DNA from 4 places in the Marinobacter sp. tcs-11 genome. Region 3 is predicted to be linked to each of the others. Evidence: predicted binding sites of a transcription regulator. Region 3 holds the regulator's gene; each other region holds the start of a gene.
The links. The regulator FliA, encoded in region 3, starts transcription of late flagellar genes. The targets are predictions, from matches to a motif close to CTAAAGTTTNNNNNNNNNNNGCCGNTAA.
Positions count from the first base shown of each region.

Region 1: ARC85_RS14240 (methyl-accepting chemotaxis protein) is a predicted target of FliA. The motif match lies at 1,856-1,883, and genes of this name have one in related genera.
Region 2: fliD (flagellar filament capping protein FliD) is a predicted target of FliA. The motif match lies at 2,875-2,902, and genes of this name have one in related genera.
Region 4: flgM (flagellar biosynthesis anti-sigma factor FlgM) is a predicted target of FliA. The motif match lies at 2,255-2,282, and genes of this name have one in related genera.

Region 1 covers NZ_LLYU01000014.1:9,157-13,304, reverse strand. The annotation lists gene ARC85_RS14240 (methyl-accepting chemotaxis protein) at 1-1,759, opposite strand, end outside; gene ARC85_RS14235 (hypothetical protein) at 1,981-2,835, opposite strand; gene ARC85_RS14230 (NAD(P)H-binding protein) at 2,899-3,576, opposite strand; gene arfB (alternative ribosome rescue aminoacyl-tRNA hydrolase ArfB) at 3,674-4,087, shown strand; gene ARC85_RS14220 (BCCT family transporter) at 4,084-4,148, opposite strand, start outside.
Region 2 covers NZ_LLYU01000005.1:10,743-14,890, forward strand. The annotation lists gene ARC85_RS07325 (argininosuccinate synthase) at 1-288, opposite strand, end outside; gene fliS (flagellar export chaperone FliS) at 422-826, opposite strand; gene fliD (flagellar filament capping protein FliD) at 860-2,833, opposite strand; gene ARC85_RS07340 (flagellar protein FlaG) at 3,050-3,484, opposite strand; gene ARC85_RS07345 (flagellin N-terminal helical domain-containing protein) at 3,556-4,148, opposite strand, start outside.
Region 3 covers NZ_LLYU01000002.1:42,856-47,003, forward strand. The annotation lists gene flhA (flagellar biosynthesis protein FlhA) at 1-26, shown strand, start outside; gene flhF (flagellar biosynthesis GTPase FlhF) at 82-1,401, shown strand; gene ARC85_RS02865 (MinD/ParA family protein) at 1,474-2,286, shown strand; gene ARC85_RS02870 (RNA polymerase sigma factor FliA) at 2,319-3,062, shown strand; gene cheY (chemotaxis response regulator CheY) at 3,224-3,607, shown strand; gene ARC85_RS02880 (protein phosphatase CheZ) at 3,629-4,148, shown strand, end outside.
Region 4 covers NZ_LLYU01000024.1:46,002-50,149, reverse strand. The annotation lists gene ARC85_RS17585 (CheR family methyltransferase) at 1-354, opposite strand, end outside; gene ARC85_RS17580 (chemotaxis protein CheV) at 390-1,319, opposite strand; gene flgA (flagellar basal body P-ring formation chaperone FlgA) at 1,505-2,212, shown strand; gene flgM (flagellar biosynthesis anti-sigma factor FlgM) at 2,340-2,666, shown strand; gene ARC85_RS17565 (flagella synthesis protein FlgN) at 2,674-3,144, shown strand; gene ARC85_RS17560 (cyclic di-GMP-binding domain-containing protein, MshE-related) at 3,216-3,959, opposite strand.

The DNA.
Region 1 (4,148 bases), on a different contig from region 3:
CGGCGACGACTGCAAATCCCCGCCCTGCCTCACCAGCCCGAGCCGCTTCTATGGCTGCATTGAGCGCTAGAAGATTGGTCTGGGCAGCAATGTCGTTAATCATTTCAGCCGCCTTGCCGATCTCGTCCGTGCGTTCACTCGCGGCGCGAATACCCTCGGCCGAACGCACGATAACGTCGCGAATGCTCTCGGTTTCACGGCTGACACGGGCAAACTGATCTTTGGCACGAGCCACCACATCTTCCATGCTAACTCGCATTTCCTGCGCTGTGGTCGAGGCATTTTCGATTTCGTTCTGCTGCAGATCAGCGCCCTTCAGCATCTGCTCTATGTCGTGTACCACCTGCTGAATCTTTTCATCCGCCTGGCGGTTCTGACCCACAAGGTGTTCACTGGCGGAGCGGGATTCACCCGCAAGACTGATGACCTGCCCCACCATGCCGTCGAGGGTATCCAGAAAGCTGTTCATCCAGCGCGCGAGATCCCCGCTCTCATCCCGCTTGGTCTTGCCGACATCGAGACGCTGGCGCAGATTCCCGCCTCCTTCGGCAATGTTCCGTATGACATCCGCGAGTGATGACAGGCTATCTGCCAATGGCTTGGCGGAACTTGCCCGGAAGATGACAAGCCCCAGGAGCGCAACCATCGCGTTCACGGAGGCTTCCAGCCACAGAGGAGCACCGCTTGCCGAAACCGCTACGTTGGCTGCCCAGATAAGCGCCATAAGGACCCCGAGCCGCGCCGTCAGTCGATAGCTGACCGAACGTTTCCGATACACCTCCTCCAGGTCGCCTTCACACATCATGCCCCAACGATCAGGAGACCCGGGTAACTGGAAGGTCACGCCCTTGCCAATCACCGGTATATGGCGATAGTCGGAATAGCCGGGGTACTTAACGTAGAGGTTTTCACCACGGGCCATGGTTTCCCGTACCCCCGGGTGCAACTGCCCCGTAGCCGGGTCGGTAAAACGTATTTCGAATTCGGTGTGTTCCCGAATCCGTACTGTACCGAAGCCCGTACGGATTCCGTCTTTGAGGTTGTCGCCGTGACTGAAGGTAGCGTCTTCAAACCGCGAGCGCGACAGGGCAACTCCCGGTCTGATCGATGGATCAAACTGACTGTCGATCATGAAAATGTAGTTGTCGCCAGACTCTTCAAAAATGTGCCCGGCCTCGCGCTGAATCAGGTCACTCATGACATCGTTCGGAACCCGGGCACAGACTGCCGCTGCCTGATTGCCAGCAAGAGCGACCGGCTGGTAGAACATCAGCGTGACATCGTCATGAAATCTGGAAGTTGTGGCACCAAGCTGCAAGGTGACCGGGTCACTGTAGGGCCCGTGGAGGAACCGCTCTCTCACCCCTCGTTGCACGGCCGCGGGCATGAGGCCTGCGGCTCCGTTTCTGCCGGTCACCGTCGAGGCGACAACAGAGCCATCTTCTTTCACAACGAAAAGCTCGGAAATTTCCCGGAGGCGCGTAACGGCCGAATCCAGTACCTCTGAAATGCTATCGTGTTCGCTACCCTCAAGTCGTGCCGCAAGCCCCTCAAGGAAGGCCCACTTGCCATTTGCCCAGTTAATCAGCGCTTCGCGACGGGTTTTCGCGATGCTCTCGAATATCTCTTCATTCGTTGCATATTGCTGGCGGTTCAAAAAACAGGACCATCCCATCCGCAACTTACCTGTGGCCCCAAACCAGGGCAACCAACCCCGCTCATCGGATGAAAGGTTCATGGAATCACTGCGTAAAGTCATAGCGCGCCTTCCTCAATCGGTACTGCATGCCTGCACTACAACGAGGTGGTGCAAACATACCTGCTTTCAGAAGGAAGCTAAGCAAAGAGCGGGCCTGAACCGGCGGACCGGTCAAAACCTGAAGGGAAGTAGCAACTGCCGGATTCAAACGATGAGAGAGGCGCACCATCGGGGTGCGCCATCAAAAATATGCACTAAAGAAGGGCGAGGCGCCTCTGGGCTCAGCGGGTCTTCAGATTCTCCAGAAACTCAGCCATTTCTGCTTGCATGTCGACAACACGTTGCCGCCATTCCGCCTTGTAGGCCGCAAACTCTTCGCTCAATTCGCCCAATTGCAGCTGGGCTTCGGCGGCGGTCGCGGTGCTCTCCGCAAGCGTCTTCAAGTTGATTTCAGACAACTGCTCCCGCTGGTCTTCAAGCCTGATTACCGTTTCGTTCAAGGTACGTCTGTCCTGCGGCGTTGCAGATGGGGTAGATTTAAGCGCTTCCCGCAGGGATTCAGACAGCGCTTCCAGATGCTGGCTCAGCTGGTCACCGTACTCTTCAGCCAACGCCGACATATCTTCATTCATACTCTGGGCCTGTTGCTGCAACTCCCGCCCCAGCCTCTCAAGCTCTACCGCCATCTCATCGGATTGATTTGCCCAGCGACTCTTGAGATCTTCACCCAGTTTTTCCAGCTGCCCAACAAGACTTCCCCAAACTGGGCCCTGTTTCAGGGCATCGCCGGTGCGATAATAATCCACCAGCCAGTCGTCACCTTTACGTACCAGATAGGTTAAGGACTCCGTGGCTTCGTTCCGGCCCTCCAGACCACTCAGGGTGGTGGTTACCCGGGCCAGATTGTCATCAATGACCACACGCCCCCACTCAATGCTCACGTTCTGCCATTGCTGTTCAAAACCATCGAATGCCGCTTCATCGACCAGGGTTGAATAATCTGCGGCCGCTTCAGCATCCTCTTCAAGTACAGCTTGCCAAAATGCTTCCGATACTTCCTGGGGCGATTCCGGGCGACTGCAACCTGTCGCCATGAGTACGGAAAACACCAGAAAAGGAAAAAGTACATATTTCATTAATCAACCTCATCGATCGCCCGGGAACAGTGACCCGGATTTTACATCAGGTGAAGGACAGCATTAGCGACGATTGCCCATCGTTAAGATATCGTCGTACTCCCACACTCTCACCACTGCACCGCCCGAAGTGATTCCGCTAATGGTCTCGAGCTCGTTGACCATGGCCGACGCTACGGCTTCCGCTTCAATCGCCCGATATTTTCTCAGTGGCCCGATCAACGCCCGATTCGCAACCGGCATGACGGCCACACCAAGAGCCTCGGCCGTTCGAGCCTCCTTGCGCTGCCCCAGCAACAGGCTCGGGTGGTAGATCGCAAGATAAGGAAATTTCAGCGCCCGGACATTGTTCTCAAGCTCTCCTTTGACTCGATTGTAGAAAACCGGGGATTGCGACGATGCTCCGATGGCCGACATCAGAATCAATGCTCGAGCACCGGCGTTACGGGCCATCTGAGCTGCCTTCAATGCATAGTCATGATCGACCTTGCGAAAGGCTTCTCTGGAGCCTGCCTTTTTCAGGGTTGTTCCAAGGCAACAGATCAGGACATCCACCTGGAAAGCGTCAGGCTGAGCCTCCATCGCATCAAAATCCATGAAGCGCTGCTCCAGTTTCGGATTTTCCACGACCATCGGCCGGCGAACCGGAGCGATCACAGTCGATATCTCCGGCTGCTCGAGGAGTTTCTCCACCACCATGCCTCCGGTCAGGCCGGTAGCGCCTAAAACCATCACCTTCATTCGGTGTCTCCCTGTGTTCATCGCTTCTGATTGGTTGCCGGATTGCGTAGGATGATACTCGTAAACACCCGAATCCGAGCTCTCAACACGTGCCACTATGCTGAAATTATCCAATGCCGTCGAACTGGCAGACTGGGAAATCCAGATTACGCAGATACGATCCCAGGGGGCAGGCGGCCAGAATGTGAACAAGGTTGCCTCTGCCGTACACCTACGGTTCGACGTCCTGCATTCCACCCTGCCGCCGTTTTACAAAGAACGTTTGATGGCTTTGTCCGACCAGCGCATCAGTAAAGACGGCGTGATTGTGATCAAAGGGCAGTCTTTCCGCACGTTTGAGCAGAACAAAGAGGACGCGCTGAACCGACTCAAGACTCTCATTCAGGAGGCAGTAAAACCGCAAAAAGCCCGCCGGCCAACGCGGCCGACGAAATCCTCCCAACGGCGGCGTGTGGATAACAAAACCCGCCGTGGAGAGATCAAATCCCTGAGGGGAAAAGTAAAAACCTAAGCCAGCCCCTGCTCTTTCGCCAGGGCTGCTGCGGCCCGGGGACCGGTCCACAGAGAAGGGA
Region 2 (4,148 bases), on a different contig from region 3:
GCGGGCGATAGAGGTACCCAGCAGGTACTCGCCTTCGTAGATGGTATTGGCGCGGAACATCGGGAACACGTAATCGCGCACAAACTCCTCGCGCAGGTCCTCAATGTAGATTTCCTTAACGCCCAGCGCTTCGGCTTTCGCACGCGCCGGCTCCACTTCCTCGCCCTGGCCAATATCGGCGGTAAAGGTTACCACCTCACAGTTATAGGTATCCTGCAACCACCGAACGATGACGGAAGTATCCAGGCCACCGGAATAGGCCAGCACCACCTTTTTAATATCAGACATGCCCTTGCTCCAGACTGAACAGAATGGATGTGTTGAAAAGAAGGGCCACATTGTACGGGATGGCGGGGGGAATGGCTATAAAGCCCCTACCCTGCCAAAGGATAGGGGCGCCATGGACGGCAAAAGTACTGGTTTAGCCAGCGGCCTGGGAGTGCTGGGTTACCACTTCTTCGCGGATGCCATCCCAGCCTTCTTTGATTGAACGCAAGAGCTCAGCGACCTCATCCAGTTTGGCGGGATCGTTTTTCACATTCGCCTCGAACAGAGTCCGCTCCATATAGTCGTATAGACCTTCCAGACGCTCTGCAAGATCGCCACCCTTCTCGAAATCAAGGAAGCTGCGCAAGCCGCCGATGATTTCAATGGCCTTGCTGATGAGCCGGCCTTTACCCTCAATGTCATTGGCCTGCATCCGGGCCTTGGCCATATTGATCCTTTCCAGGGCACCGCTGTATAGCAGTTGGATCAGCTTGTGAGGGTCAGCGTCAGTGATGCTGGTTTGAGCGTTTACCCGCTGATATGCCTGTAAACCGTTCATAATAAACCTCTTCGTTACCGGGACTTGCCCCGCTTATCGATTACTGTTGTTCTGCGGAGCCAGTGCCGCAAGCTGCTGTGTCAGGTAATCGCCTGTACTGTTGAGCTGGGAAATCAGGGAATCCGCCGCCGTGAACTGGCTGACCAGCCGCTCACGGTAGGAGGCAATCCTGTCTTCCAGCCGGATCCGTTCCTCCTGAATCCGCTCAAGATCACGGCTCAGGCTATCCGTTTTCGCATCGAGAATGCCGTCGGCACCCACAATGTCGGTGACAAGATTAACGGCCTGTTCACCAATACCTTCGATGAAATTCACCCGCCCGAGATCGCCGTCCTTATAGCCGGCAACCTGAAGCTGCATGCCTTTGGCACCGCCCGCGCCAGTGACGGTCAGTACCCGGCCATCACCGGTTGCCTCCTGGCCGTTGACCGTACCGGCAACGTCTTTGCCTAAGGTTCCGGTTTTGGCGGAAAGCCCGAGCGCCGCACCATTTTCCACGGACAGGATGCTGACATTTGAACTACTGCCGAATGCTCCAGAGGTAAACTGGAGTACGCCATTGCTGTCGAGCCCGACCCGCACAGACTGGCCGGCTGCATTCAAGGCCGAGTTGCTGTCGATCTGGCTCTGGATTTCGGCCACCAGGTCGGCCGCACTTGCGTAGGTTTGCTGGCTGAGCTGAATAGTAAAGTTGGTGGAACCGTCAACGGTGAACTCGATCTCGTCATTGGTACCATCAATCACCACGCCGTCGGCCAATGCCGAATCACCCAGCACGCCACCCTGAGTGGCAGCCTGGGTGATATTGATGGCGTAGTTTCCACGGGTTGTCCCGCTGCCAGAGCCAAGGAACTCAACGTCTGCACTCGAGGTACGGCCCTGCTCGGCGAACAGCGCAGTCACGTCGTCCGGGTTCTTTTTCAGCTGCTCTTCAAACTTGGCACGATCAAAGCTCAAACCGCCGGTTTCATAGTCTGTGGTAATGCCGACATCAGCCAGGGTCCGAATACTGGCATTCTCAAGCCCTGGCACCACGCGGCCCAGAACATTGCGCAACTGCGCCTGGATTGAGCGGATGGTGGTATCACCCGAAAGAATACCGCCTTGCCCCGTCTCGGCATTAAAGCCGGACAACCCTTTGATGGTTGTCTGGAGGGCATTGAACTTTTCAACAAACGCTCCGACACGATCTGCTACCGCACCGAAATCCTGCTCGACTTTGATGGTGGAGGTCACACCTTCTGCTTTTGCCTCAAAACTCAGGCCATCAATAACATCCGTGAAGGAGTTGGTCGAACGGGTAATCTCAATACCGTTGATCTCGACCCTCGCGTCTTTGGCAGCGATGGTCTCCTGCATGTTCTGGGTGGTGTCGTTAAACACAAACTGGGACAGACCGGCAGCGTCGTCATTGTTACCATCATCATCGGTAACCGAAACGGAAATGGCATTTGCCTCGCCGGTTTCTTCGGAAGACAGCACCAGCCGGAAGCCGCTACCCGTGTCGATAACGCCAGCCGATACGCCAATGCCCGCTTCGTTGATTTCGTCCGCCAGCCCTTGCAAAGTGTTGTTAGAACCATCGATGGTGAGCGTCGCCGATTTATCACCGGAAGAAATGGTGAACGATCCGGTACCGACCGACGTAGAGTCACGGTCAGCAAACGTGGAAGACGCCAGGGACTGCGACTGCGCAAGACTCAACACATTGACGTTGTAGGTGCCACGGCTGGCCTTGGTGCTGTCTACCGTAACCGACACATCCTCATTTGAAGAGGTTGCCGAAAAGGCTTTCAGATTGTCGGGCGCGCTCAGCTGACGCATCGGCAGCCGAAGCTCCGTGATAGCGCTCTTCAAGGTGCCATAGGCAGAAATGAGCAACTCTGCCTTCTGGGTTCGGGTGTCGAGCCGATTCTCTTTAGGCGCACGCTCAGCTTCAACGAGCTGATCAACCAGATCAGAGTTCAGAACTCCCGAGCCGATACCTAATGCTGAAATATTTGCCATAACCATGCCTCCTCAAGGGGGCGCTTCGCTTACTTAGTCCTTTATCGGCTGCCAGCGGCAAAACTTTGCCTATATTTCGGCTAACCACTACACCAATTTGTAACACCCTGTAACGGACAGTCTAGCACCGTATATAGCAGAACACCGCCGGACCCTGTCAGGGTGCGGCGGTGCTGAAATACCGTTGTCTGGCATCCGCGTAAAAGCGGCAAGCTTTTACACTTTGATGTTAAACAACGTCAGCGGTTCATCCTGCTGCAATTTTTCTGCCAACCTCATTGCCACTTCGTCCGGGATCTGACGAATGACTTCCTGGGTGCTCTGATCAACCACTTTAACAATGGTCTGCCCCATCTCGTTATCCACCTCAAACTGAAGATCCCGCTGCACATTCTGCACGAAATCATTCAATTGGCTCACCGCATCATTCAATTCATCCCGCTGCGCTTCCGAACGAGCCTGAAGCTTCTCGGCTCTGGATGTCTCAGTCGCGGCCTGCGGGCTCTGAATGGCTGAGCCACTCGAACCTGAAGCAGCAAGGTCAGGGGCTTTTCCGCCCTCGGCCTGAGATGACGACAGTGCCTTCCCCGGAGCCTGGGCGTTGGAACGCACCAGCTTGAGATCCGGGTTATTCAGGTTAACGTCATTCATAGCTTTACCTCGCTATTCCTCTAACGGCGTAAAGCCGGAACCCGAAGGTTCCGGCCGTTACCGCCAAGCCCTTACTGCAGCAGAGACAGAACCTGCTGAGGACGGGCGTTCGCCTGAGCCAGGACGGAGATACCGGCCTGCTGCAGCACCTGGGCCTTGGACAGCTTGGCTGTCTCAGCCGCGAAGTCCGCGTCCAGAATCCGGCTCTGAGCGGCGCTCAGGTTGGTACTGGTGGACTCCAGGTTGGAGATGGTGCTTTCGAAGCGGCTCTGGATCGCACCAAACTTCGCACGCTGGGAGTTTACTAAGTTAAGAGCTGCATCTACTGTTTTTAACGCCTGAGTAGAGCTTTCAAATGTAGTAATATCGAGCTCGGAGATTTTTCGCAGTTCAGATCCGGCCGAAGCAACTGCGTTAGCGCCATCTTTGGCTACGATTGCAAACGACCTATCTGAGTCAAGCTGCAAGTAGCCACTTACAGACAGCACATCCGTGGAACCGGTAGAAGTGGCCAAGGTCTCGTTGGCCGTGTCTACCTTAGCCTCACCATTCTCGTCCCTATATTGCTTATTAATGGTTAAGTCGCCACCGCTGGTGTTTGCCGTGTTACCAAACACGATATCCGATCCACCGGTGTTCGTAAGAACAACACTTTGACCATCAT
Region 3 (4,148 bases):
CGATAGTCGCCTCTGTAGGTCAATAAACCGACGGAGCATCGCGGGAAGCCAGAGCGCTTGCCGTTGGGAGGATGAAGCAGCATGAAAGTAAAACGGTTTTTTGCGCAGTCCATGGCTGAGGCCCTGAAGCAGGTAAGCCACGAAATGGGGCCGGATGCCGTTATTCTGTCTAACCGCCGGGTTGATGGTGGTGTCGAGATCGTGACGGCACTCGACTACGACGAAAACATGGCGCGCCAGCGTCTGGGTGAAAGAGCGGTTGAAGCCACCAACGGCTCCCGCCTGGCAGAGATGCAGGCTGAGCAGCATCGTCGGCTGGAAGAGGAGCTGAACCGGTCCCGCAGCCGCATTCGTGAGGTTCGGGAAAAGCGCGCGGGAAATGCGTCGTCAGGCGGCACGGCATCGTCCATGTCTTTCGAGACCGCCGATTTTCCGGCGTCACTTTCCGGTACTGTTGTGGCCGAAAAGCCGGCTTCCGGCAGAGAATCCGGTACCGGTGGCTATGCCGATGAACTGGCCAGTATGCGTGCCGAGATCAGCTCTCTGCGTGATCTGGTCAGTGGCAAGGTGGCGTCCACCACTCAGGCTGACGGTGGAAACAGCGCGGTACAGCAACGCTTGGCCGAGCGGCTGCAGGAGTTCGGTCTGGGCGCGGAGCTGGCCGGCTCTCTGTCCCGACGGCACCGGGCCGGGCGCCTGGAAGATGGCTGGAAGCAGTCACTGAAAATGCTGGCGACCGGCGTTCGCACCGGTCGCGAAGACTGGCTTGATGCCGGGGGGATCTATGCCCTGGTCGGGCCGACCGGGTCTGGCAAAACCACCACCATTGGCAAACTGGCGGCTCGCTATGTGCTGGAGCATGGCCCGGATTCGTTGGCCCTGGTGACCACCGACCGCTACCGTGTGGCCGCCCATGAGCAGCTGTTTGTGTTCGGCAGAATCCTGAATGTGCCCGTGCGGGTGGTGGATGAGAGCCATTCCCTGGATGACATTCTTGATGAACTGTCGGATAGGCACCTGGTACTGATTGACACTGCCGGCCTGACCAGTGCCGACCGTGGTTACCAGGAACAACTGGCGGAGTTGGCTCGCAGCGATCACAATATCCGTACACATCTGGTGGTCTCTGCCACCAGTCAGCCACGTATCATGAAATCCGTGTGGCATTGCTATAAGATGGCAAACCTTGCAGGCTGCATCATGACCAAGATTGATGAAGCCCTGACCCTGGGCGAAGCGCTCGGATTCGTTATGGAGACCAGCTTGCCGGTGGCCTGGTACACCGATGGCCAGAAGATACCGGAAGATCTCCAAAGGGCGGAGGCTATCCCGCTGGTGCGTCTGGGCGTAGAAAGGCTCAGGGCCGTGCAGAGCGCGCAGGCAATAGCCGAAGGTGCCTGAGCCTCGCCAGCGACAGAATAAAACACCGGCACGCGTGCCCGTACAAGAACGTAGTAAGAGACTGATAACAGTATGAGCAGACCACATCCGGTTCAGGTGATTGCGGTTTCCGGCGGCAAGGGCGGTGTCGGCAAGAGCAATGTTTCGGTCAACCTAGGTATCGCCCTGGCCCAGAAGGGGCGCCGGGTTGTCTTGCTGGACGCGGATCTTGGGCTCGCCAACATCGATGTGTTGCTTGGCATTACCGCCAATCGAAATCTGCAAGACGTACTCAACGGCGATTGTGATCTGAAAGATGTGCTGGTGAATGGCCCAGGTGGCATCAAGATTGTTCCGGCATCATCCGGCACCCAGCGTATGACCCAGCTCAGCGCCATGGAACATGCCGGCCTGATCAATGCCTTCAGTGAGCTGGGCGACCAGATTGACGTTCTGATTGTGGATACCGCCGCGGGTATTTCTGAATCGGTGGTCAGCTTCCTGAGGGCGTCGCAGGAGCTTCTGCTGGTGGTCTGCGACGAACCTACTTCCATTACCGATGCCTACGCGCTGATCAAACTGATGAACCGGGATTACGGCACCAACCGCTTCCGCATCCTGGCAAACCAGGTTCGCAACGAGCAGGAAGGCCGCCATCTGTTTGAAAAACTGACCAGGGTCACCGAGCGTTTCCTGGATGTGGCACTACAATATGTAGGTATCGTGCCTTACGACGAGGCCGTCAAGAAAGCCGTCCAAAGACAGAAAGCGGTATTGGATGCCTATCCGAGGGCGAAAGCCTCGCTGGCTATCCGGGCTCTGGCCGAAAAAGTGGATAGCTGGCCTTTGCCGTCCTCTCCCAGGGGGCATCTCGAATTCTTCGTGGAGCGGCTCGTCGAAGTCTGATCTGAATCCAGTCCTACAAGAAAACCGGATACATGACATTGGCGAAAAATCTGGGTATTTACCATCAGGCCGGCGCCAGGAGCCCTTCAGCCCTGATTGAAGAGCATGCGCCGCTGGTCAAGAAAATCGCCCTTCATCTCATGGCTCGACTGCCCGCATCGGTGCAGCTCGAAGACCTTATGCAGGCCGGTATGATTGGCCTGCTGGAGGCTGCGCAGCGCTATTCTTCAGGCAAGGGCGCCACCTTTGAAACCTATGCAGGCATTCGCATCCGCGGCGCCATGGTGGACGAAATCCGCAAAGGCGACTGGGTGCCCCGCTCAGTGCACCGCAACGCCCGGCGAATCGCCAGTGCCATCAAACAAGTGGAAGATCGTACCGGGCGCGAGGCCCAGGATGCCGAAGTAGCTGAAGAGCTTGGCATTGGTCTGGACGAATATCACGCTTCACTGGCCGACGCCAACAGTGGCCGACTTTTTAGCCTTGATGAGCTCAATGAATCCGGCGAGCTGCCGATAGAAGAAGCAGAGGCCAGCGATAATCCGCTGGACGGTATTGCTTCCGGCGCTTTCCAGCGCAGTCTGGCGGACGCCATCGAGCAGTTGCCTGAGCGCGAAAAGCTGGTGTTGAGCCTGTATTACCAGGAAGAACTGAACCTCAAGGAAATCGGCGCAGTGCTTGGGGTCAGTGAGAGCCGGGTAAGCCAGATTCACAGCCAGGCGGCACTGCGGCTGCGCAGCCGGTTGGCCGAGTGGCGGGATAGTGACAACGACTGATCAGCCGGGTGCTGTGTTTCTCTTTCAGCAGGCTGTGTAGCTTTTGGTAACCGATGCTTTACAACGTGCGCAAACACCACACAATAAGCGGTTAAGGTAGCAGCCTGCTAGACTTTCAAAAAGGCTGAATGAATTCCGGGTGTTACTGACTGGAGGTCCCATTGGACAAGAACATGAAAATTCTCATTGTGGATGACTTCTCCACAATGCGACGAATCATCAAGAACCTGCTGCGAGATCTTGGCTTCACCAATACAGATGAGGCCGATGATGGCAACACGGCGTTGCCCATGCTCCGAAGCGGCAAGTACGACTTCCTGGTGACTGACTGGAACATGCCCGGCATGTCGGGCTTTGATCTTCTCAAAGCTGTCCGCGCTGACGAAAACCTGAAGAACCTGCCGGTTCTGATGGTGACGGCAGAAGCCAAGCGGGACCAGATCGTGGCCGCGGCTCAGGCCGGGGTAAACGGATATGTGGTCAAGCCTTTTACGGCAGCCGTGCTCAAGGAAAAGATCGAGAAAATCTTCGAACGAATCCAGTAACCAGAGGTCGGATGGCTCGCCATGAGTGATACCAAACAGAACCATCAGGGCCTTGATCCGGAGGTGGCGGAGAAACTGCAAAAGCAGGCCTCCGACCTGGCTGAGAATGTAAACGCCGGGAATTATGCCAAGGCGATGACCCTGATCAATGAACTGAGCGAGGTTCGCGATCAGAGTCTGTACCGGGAAGTGGGCCGACTCACCCGCAGCCTCCATGAGGCAATCCGGAACTTCCAGATAGACCCGCGTAATGCCGAGCAGAAAGAAGTCCTGTCGAAGATGAGCGACGCTTCTGACCGTCTGGCCTATGTGGTGCAGATGACCAGCCAGGCAGCGAACCGCACCATGGACCTGGTCGAGGAAAGCATGCCCGTGGCTCATTCCATGAGGGATGAAGCGGTTGCCTTGCGGGACGAGTGGCAGCGTCTGCGCCGCCGTGAAATGGAACCTGCGGAGTTTCGCGAGTTGTATGGTCGCATCGACAAGTTCTTCGCCGGCCTGACCACAGACTCTGACAGTCTGTACCAGAATCTGTCGGAAA
Region 4 (4,148 bases), on a different contig from region 3:
CTCCTGGCCAGTAGAACAGGCGGAAGACCAGATTCTTAACGGCTGGAGTGAATTGCGCTCGGCAAACTCTGGCAAGAGCTTTTCCTGCAGAATCCGGAACGGATGGTTGTCCCTGAACCAAAGTGTCTCGTTGGTCGTCATCGCGTCGATGACCACCTCGCGCAAGCCTGCCCTTCCAGGCCTCTTTAATCGTTCCAGAAGCTCTCCAAGGGAATTCAGGCTGTTTTCTTCGAGAATGCGCCGAAGCCTGCTCTTTACAAGATACTGTTTGTTATCACCCAGCAGGATGCCGCACGCATCCTGCAGGAACTTTTTAAAGGCTTCGTATTCCTGGGGCGTTATGTCCGCTTTCATTGGATCTCTTCGTGGGTGAAACCATCAGCCGAGCATCAGTGCTGATCAATAATTTCCATTACTCGCTCGGCCAGCTCATCCGGGCTGAATTTCGCCATGAAATCGTCTGCGCCCACTTTCTGCACCATCGCCCGGTTGAAGACACCGCTCAGCGAGGTGTGCAGCATTACATACATTTCTTTCAGAGCCGCATCTTCTTTGATTCTGGTAACGAGGGTGTAGCCGTCCATTTCCGGCATCTCAACATCAGAGATAATCAGAGACAGGTGGTCGTTCGCTTTCGACCCGTCCTGAGTAAGCTCTCTGAGATACTGTAGCGCTTGCTTGCCATCATTTTTGGTAACCACTTCCATTCCGATGGCGGTCAGGCAACGCTCGATCTGCCTGCGAGCCACGGAAGAATCATCCACAACCAGCACGGGCAAATGACCCGGAACGCGTTCCGCACTTCGGCTCACCAGCTCTTCCGTCACATCTTCCCTGAGCGGAGAAACTTCTGCAAGAATCTTTTCTACATCTATGATTTCTACAAGTTTATCGTCAATCTTCGTAACCGCTGTCAGGTAGACATCCTTCCCTGCGCCCTTCGGCGGAGGCAAGATATCTTCCCAGTTCATATTCATAATCCGGTCTACGCCCGTTACCAGAAAGCCCTGGGTTTTACGGTTGTACTCGGTGATGATCACGAAACTGGTAGACAACTGCTCTTGCGGAATACCCGGCAGACCGATCGACATACTCAAATCAATAATGGGAATGGTCTCACCACGAATGTGGGAGACGCCTCTGACGACGCTCCGGCTATTGGGAATCGACGACAGTTTCGGGCACTGAAGAACTTCCTTAATCTTGAATACGTTGATGCCGTACAACTGCCGCCCCCGTAAACGGAACAGCAATAGCTCAAGCCGGTTCTGACCGACTAGCTGGGTGCGCTGGTTAACGCTGTCTAATACCCCTGCCATGATGCTTTACTCCTGGCGTGCCTATACCGGCATCAATATTGCTTTGACCTTTGCAAGGTGTTTTCAGGCCTGTCCAAGACAAATCTTTGACGCCTGCAAACCTGTTAAGGGTTAACGGCCCGACAACCCGAATCCTTAACGTGTTTCGACAAAATCCACAGATACAGACAGCATAGGACAAACCGGTGCGTATGCGAATCATCTTTTTGGCTGCATTGTGTCTATCACTGAGCCCAATCACTCTGTCTTCGGAGAGAACCAGTGCTGAAGCCATCCGTGACGCTGCCCAGACGTTCCTGGCAGAGTGGTCCAGAACCCTTGCTGCCGAGGGCTACACGAGCCGCTACGAAGTTGGCGCTATCGACAGCCGCATCGCCCTTGCTGCCTGCAACAAGGGGCTGAATGCCGAGTTTGCGGGCGATCCGCTACAGACCACCAGCCCGTCGGTCCTGGTTTCCTGCAGTGGTGAGCGCCCCTGGAGAATGTACGTTACCACCAGCGTCGAGGTTCACGGCCCTGCCCTGATAGCAGCCCGTCCTCTGGCACGTGGCGAACGCCTGACGCCGGACCTGGTCACCCTAAATTCGGTGCAGATCAATGCCAGTCGTCGCGGCGTACTCACCCGCAAAGAGTCCGTTTCAGGCATGATGATGCGCCGCCCGGTGAACGCCGGCACGGTAATGACCCCGGATCTCCTTGAAGCTCCCAACGCGATTGAGCGGGGTGACCATGTTATTATCACCGCGCGCTCAAGCTCATTCTCGGTATCATCTCGCGGTAAGGCACTGGCGAGCGCGGGCGTTGGAGAACAGGTACTGGTGGAAAATCTCCGCTCGTCCCGGACAGTCAAAGCTCGTGCCGTTGGCCCCGGGCGGGTCGAAATTCCGATGTAAGGCGGCAAACAGCAAGAGCGGCAAATGTTTTCCGTTTTGTAACTAAAGTATGGCGCGGATTTGCCGTTAAGCAGATATAAACCCGAATACGCCACTTTCTTGTGGCCCCAGGCAAGCAGGTATTGATATGTCAGTTGACTTAAATGGAATTGGCCCCGGCCAGGTCAACACCACGCGCACCACGGCCGACAAAGCCTCAGGCAATCAAACGTCACAGGCGCCCTCAGGCGAGCAAGCCAAGGCCCAGAGCCCCGCTGCCCGTGGCGAAAACGTGAACCTGAGCAATCAGGCGAAAAACCTGAAGCAACTTGAGCAGAAGCTGGGGGACTACCCCGAAATGGACGATGATCGCATCGAACAGATTCGTTCTGCTCTTGAGAACGGCACCTACAAGGTAGATGCCCAGAAACTGGCCCAGAAAATGCTTGAGATGGATAAAAGCATTTTCGGGTGAGTAAAGCATGACTGCACATGAACAGTTGAAAGCGATTCTTCAGGAAGATATCCGCCAGCTTGAGTCGCTGGCGGAAGTACTCCACCAGGAAAAATCCGTGCTCTCCTCTGCGGATATCCAACCCCTCCAGGAAATGACCAGCCGGAAAAACCAGATTCTTGAGGGCATACGCGAACGCGCCAAAAAGAAGATTCACCTGCTGGTGAATATGGGCTACAAGCCCAATGCCGGAGAGCCATCACGCTTCATTCGCGCCGCTGGTATGGATGAGCTGTACCAACTCTGGAAAGAAGCCGACACCCGTTTGCGCGAATGCCAGGCCGTGAATCAGAACAACGGCCGAATTCTTGGACACCTGCAAAAGCGCCTGTCACGCCTTACCGACATCTTCCGAGGTGCTTCCGCCCAGCAGAAGCTCTATGGTGCCAAAGGCCAGCAGACCAACGTCTCAAGCACCAACATTCTGGCCAGCGCCTGATACGCCCATCGCTCACAGACAACGAAATGCCCGGAGATCTTCCGGGCATTTTTCGTTTCAGGGCAAGGTTTTCAACGCGTATAGATGGTCATCTGGGAATCCGGGTGAAAGCGGATATCGCGAATGCTGACATTGCCCATGGGTGGAGTCTGGCCGCCCATCACGCGAATATTATCCATCCGGATTTCCTCGATACGCTCCGGAAATGCCAGCCTCAGGCCTCCGTCTTCCTGTAGCGAGTAGCGAGGCTCTGAGTCCCGGTAATGCACACCCGTAATTGTAAGGTCTGAATCCAGAAAACTGAGCACCGGCACGAATACATTTGCCGCCAGTCTGATCCCTTCCACCACATCGACATCGGGAGATTCTCCTGAGAGATCGTCCCGGGCGCTGGCGGGCATGGAAGACACGGCCTCCAGACGCTCCATCAGGCCAATACCGCTTTGTGCAGACACCCCTGACATTTCCTCTTCCGAGAGGGGGGTGAGTCCGCTCCGCTCGTAGAGTTCGCCCGCTCCGGCGCCTATCTGCGCTGCATTGGTGTTGCTGGACGCCAGTGACACCAGGGGCTGAAATGGCAAGGTGACCATGGTAACAAGCGCTGCTGCATTGCGGTAACGCGACTGATGCTTGAGTACGCGGTGGAGTTCCCTCTCTGAGATCCAGCCGGCAGCAATTAACACCTCACCGAGGCGCTGCCCGGTTTCCCTCTGAGCACGAAGCCCTTCTTCCAGCTGACCTTCAGACAGGTAGCCACGATTGATCAGCAACCGGCCAAGCCGGGATTTCTCTTCAAAACCCTGACGGATTCTCACCAGATTCCTCCTGCAGTATCAGTGATCACCGTACAACCCGGCCCGGTATTCAACAGTCAAGTGAAGCGTAGCCCACAACCTCTGAGCGTGCTGTTCTGATTTGCCCTTAATGGCGTAATGATCTGTTAAGATCTGCACAAACTACGTAATAACCGGATTATCTCAGTATTCTGGTCACCACCTGTAACA